Regions from separate parts of the Pantoea sp. X-Soil-TKNS-1279 genome, predicted to be linked through region 2. Evidence: predicted binding sites of a transcription regulator. Region 2 holds the regulator's gene; the other holds the start of a gene.
The links. Region 2 encodes sigma-54, which starts transcription at its own class of promoters, with help from an activator protein. Its sites were predicted from a motif close to GTTGGCACANNTTTCGCTNT; they were not measured.
Positions count from the first base shown of each region.

Region 1 (2,402 bases), 1.2 Mb from region 2:
CGGAGAAAGAGTATGACTGTCTACCCATCCAGCCTGCTGTTACTGATGTCTTTCGCCGCTGGCACCTTTTCCGCAGGGGCTTCCAGTAACCCGCAGCATCTGATGTTATCTATCCCGTCTGGCGGGGTGCCGAATAATCCGTTGCCGCTGATCATCTGGCCGGGGGTTGCCCCCGATAACGACAGCGAAGACGAGGAAAATCAGGACACCGCCATCTGGTTTGAAGAAACTTTTACCCGCAACGGCTGGCCCGCTGCGTGGCGTTCCCCCATCTTTCCGTATACCCATTACCACCCGAATACGCATGAAATAATCGGTGTCGGCGCGGGCTGGGCAGAAGTGTTATTTGGTGGTGACAGTGGTCGCATGGTGACGTTGCGCGAGGGGGATGCGGTGCTGATCCCGGCGGGTGTCGGCCATAAACAGATCCACGCCAGTGAGGATTTCTTCACCGTTGGCGCCTATCCTGAAGGTATATCGCCGGAAACGCTGCGCGATGAACCGCGTTTTCTGAGAACCTCTCAGGTGCAGATTCAGCGCGTACCCATGCCGAAGCGCGATCCTTTCACCGGCGGGGAGGGAGCAATGACGGAAATCTGGTTACCGGTCGCACAGCAGCTTCTGCACCAATAAGGTGCGTTGCACCCATTTCCGGCGTTAACTCACTGATAAGGTGCGCGTGCGGTGCAGCACGCACGCGCTGGCACAGTTTGTGCAGCAGTGAAATCAGGTCCTCTGATAAGCGCCGGGTAAATCATGAAAGAAAGCTACCAGATAGCATCACACTTCTATGATGAGATGTTGCTGAGCGACGGCCAACACCGCGCTCACTATCAGCACTACTGGGAATGGTTGCAAGCGGCGGACAAAGAGGCAGTGGCGCGTAAACGTGAGGAAGCGGAACTTTTGTTTCATCGCGTTGGCATCACCTTCAACGTCTATGGCGAGGACGGTGGCGCAGAGCGCCTGATTCCGTTCGATAGCGTGCCGCGTATTATTCCTGCCAGCGAATGGGCAATGCTCGATCGCGGTATCCGACAACGGGTACAAGCCCTCAACGCCTTCCTGCACGATATCTACCATCAACAGCACATCCTGAAGGCGGGCATCATTCCTGCCGAGCAGGTGCTGGTCAACGATCAGTACCAGCCTTGCATGCAAGGTGTTGATCTGCATCGTAATATCTATGCGCATATCGTCGGCGTGGATATGGTGCGCAACAACGATGGCGAATATTACGTGCTGGAAGATAACCTACGCACCCCGTCTGGCGTCTCCTATATGCTGGAGAACCGCAAGATGATGATGCGCCTCTACCCGGAGTTATTTGCCGAGCAGCATGTGGCCCCGGTCGAGCGTTATCCATCGCATCTGTTGCAGACGTTGCGTGAAAGCTCGCCGGTGAACGATCCGGTGGTGGTGGTGCTGACGCCGGGCCGCTTCAACAGCGCCTATTTTGAGCACAGCTTCCTCGCCCAGCAGATGGGCGTCGAGTTGGTGGAAAGCGCCGATCTGTTTGTTAAAGATGGCGCGGTGATGATGCGTACCACCGCCGGACCTTGCAAGGTGGATGTGATCTATCGACGCGTGGATGATGCCTTCCTCGATCCGCTGGCGTTCCGCCCGGACTCGATGCTCGGCGTACCCGGATTGCTGTCGGTGTACCGTGCCGGGAATGTGGTGCTGGCGAATGCCATCGGTACCGGGGTAGCGGATGACAAATCGATCTACCCCTATGTGCCGGATATGATCCGTTTCTACCTCGACGAAGATCCGATCCTCAATAACGTGCCAACCTGGCAATGCCGCAACCCGAAAGATCTTTCCTACGTGCTGGCCAACCTCGATCAGATGGTGGTGAAGGAAGTGCACGGCGCAGGTGGCTACGGCATGTTGATTGGTCCGGTGGCGAGTCAGCAGGAGCTGAGCGACTTCCGGGCGCGTCTCCAGGCAAGGCCGGATAACTATATCGCGCAGAATACCCTGTCGCTTTCGACCTGCCCGACCTTTATCGACAACGGCCTCGCACCACGGCATATCGACCTGCGTCCGTTTGCGCTGTGCGGGGCGGATATCCGTCTGGTACCGGGCGGTTTAACTCGCGTGGCGCTAACCGAAGGTTCGCTGGTGGTGAACTCATCGCAAGGCGGTGGCACCAAGGATACCTGGGTTCTGGAGGATGACGCATCATGCTAAGCCGCACGGCCAGTGGCCTCTATTGGATGGCGCGCTATCTGGAGCGCGCGGAACAACTCGCCAGGGTATTGGATGTGACTAACCGGCTGTCGTTGATGCCGGTGCGTAACAGCCACGGTGATGAGCTGCTGTTGCCGCTCAATCTTACTGGCACGCGTCAGCTGTTTGAAACGCTCAACGGGCGTTTCACCATGCCGCAGTTGTTC
Region 1 is NZ_AP035948.1:3,652,648-3,655,049, reverse strand. It holds gene AC6I8N_RS16975 (cupin domain-containing protein) at 13-633, shown strand; gene AC6I8N_RS16970 (circularly permuted type 2 ATP-grasp protein) at 757-2,196, shown strand; gene AC6I8N_RS16965 (alpha-E domain-containing protein) at 2,190-2,402, shown strand, end outside.
Region 1: the regulator sigma-54 is predicted to act here: its motif matches at 700-719, upstream of AC6I8N_RS16970 (circularly permuted type 2 ATP-grasp protein).

Region 2 (2,402 bases):
CCAATTTCCGTCATTGATATCAAGAAGATCATTGAACATCTGCGCGACAGTGGGTTGGGTGTGCTGATTACCGACCACAACGTACGCGAAACCCTTGCCGTTTGTGAACGCGCTTACATCGTCAGCCAGGGGCATCTGATTGCTCACGGCACACCCGATGAAATACTTGCAGATGAGCAGGTTAAGCGTGTTTATTTGGGCGAAGAGTTCAGACTCTGATAAGGTGTCGGAACCTCCGACGTTTGCTTAGGAAATTCAATCCGGATTATGAAGCAAGGTTTGCAACTCAGGCTCAGCCAACAGCTGGCGATGACACCCCAGTTGCAGCAGGCAATTCGCTTGCTGCAACTCTCTACGCTTGAACTCCAGCAGGAATTACAACTGGCGCTGGAAAGCAACCCATTGCTCGAACAATCAGAACTCCATGAAGAAGTAGACGCACGCGAATATCAGGAAAGCGAAGCCCTCGACACCCGCGAGGCTCTGGAACAGAAGGACATGCCGGAAGAGCTGCCGCTCGATGCAACCTGGGATGAAATCTACACCGCCGGAACGCCTTCCGGTACGGGTACCGATTACCAGGATGATGAGCTGCCGGTCTATCAGGGCGAAACCACGCAGTCGTTGCAGGATTATCTGATGTGGCAGGTTGAGCTGACACCGTTCACCGATACCGACCGCGCCATTGCGACTTCGATTGTCGATGCCATTGACGACACCGGTTATCTCACCGTGACGCTCCAGGATATTTGCGACAGCATCGGTGATGAAGAACTGACGCTGGAAGAAGTGGAAGCGGTATTGAAACGCGTACAGCGTTTTGATCCGGTCGGCGTTGGCGCACGCGATTTGCGTGATTGCCTGCTGGTGCAGCTGTCCCAATATGCCGCCGATACGCCGATGCTGGCGGAAGCACGGTTGATTGTGAGCGATCATCTCGATCTGCTGGCCAATCACGATTTCCGTAGCCTGATGCGCATGACGCGTCTGAAAGAAGATGTGCTGAAAGAGGCAATGTTGCTGATTCAGTCGCTTGATCCGCGTCCAGGTCAGTCGGTCAACACTAGCGAACCTGAGTATGTCATCCCGGATGTACTGGTACGCAAGGTCAGCACCCGCTGGACAGTTGAGCTAAATGCCGACAGCGTACCGCGTCTCAAAATTAATCAGCACTACGCTGCGATGGGCGGTGCGGCGCGTAATGACAGCGACAGCCAGTTTATCCGCAGCAATTTACAGGAAGCCAAATGGCTGATTAAGAGCCTGGAGAGCCGTAACGACACGCTGCTGAAAGTGACTCGCTGTATTGTCGAGCAGCAGCAGGCGTTTTTTGAACAGGGCGAGGAGTACATGCGTCCGATGGTGCTGGCGGATATCGCCCAGGCCGTGGATATGCATGAATCCACCATTTCCCGTGTTACCACGCAGAAGTACTTGCATAGCCCGCGTGGCATCTTTGAACTGAAATATTTTTTCTCCAGTCATGTGAATACCGAAGGTGGCGGCGAAGCCTCCTCGACGGCAATTCGTGCGTTGGTGAAAAAATTGATCTCTGCGGAAAATCCCGCAAAACCCTTGAGCGACAGCAAACTGACCTCCATGTTATCTGAACAGGGCATCATGGTGGCCCGCCGTACGGTTGCTAAGTATCGCGAGTCTTTGTCCATCCCGCCCTCGAATCAGCGCAAGCAGCTGGTTTGAATGTATTGAGAAGGAAGACCTATGCAAATAAACCTTACCGGACTGAATGTAGAGATTACCGAGCCGCTGCGCGAATTTGTAAATAGCAAATTTGCCAAATTGGAACACTATTTTGATCGCATTAATCAGGTCTATATTGTTCTGAAAGTGGAAAAGGTAACGCAGATTGCTGATGCAACACTGCATGTGAACGGCGGTGAATTGCACGCGACATCGGAAGCGGAAGACATGTACGCGGCGATTGACGGATTGATCGACAAGCTTTCCCGTCAGTTGACCAAACATAAAGATAAACTGAAAAAACACTAACCTTCACGCTTGCAGAGTACTGATAGGTTCGGTACTCAGAGCACAGAATGGGGCGGGCTGACCGCCCCGTTTTGTCATCTGCGCAAGCGCCAACAGGAGACACTGCATTTTTCCCGTGATAAGGGGTAAAGTGGGTGATCCTCGCGGCTATGTGAACTCGCAAGTGAAACGATGATGAACAACGATCTGACACTGGAATTGAGCTCGGTCCTTACGCTGGACTGCACCCGCAGCGGCGTACACTGCCAGAGTAAAAAACGTGCGCTGGAAATAATCAGCGAACTGGCAGCCAAACAGCTCAATCTGCCTCACCAGACGCTTTTCGAAGCGATCCTCACCCGTGAACGCATGGGCAGTACCGGTATTGGCAATGGTATTGCCATTCCACATGG
Region 2 is NZ_AP035948.1:574,010-576,411, reverse strand. It holds gene lptB (LPS export ABC transporter ATP-binding protein) at 1-219, shown strand, start outside; gene rpoN (RNA polymerase factor sigma-54) at 268-1,701, shown strand; gene hpf (ribosome hibernation promoting factor) at 1,723-2,010, shown strand; gene ptsN (PTS IIA-like nitrogen regulatory protein PtsN) at 2,185-2,402, shown strand, end outside.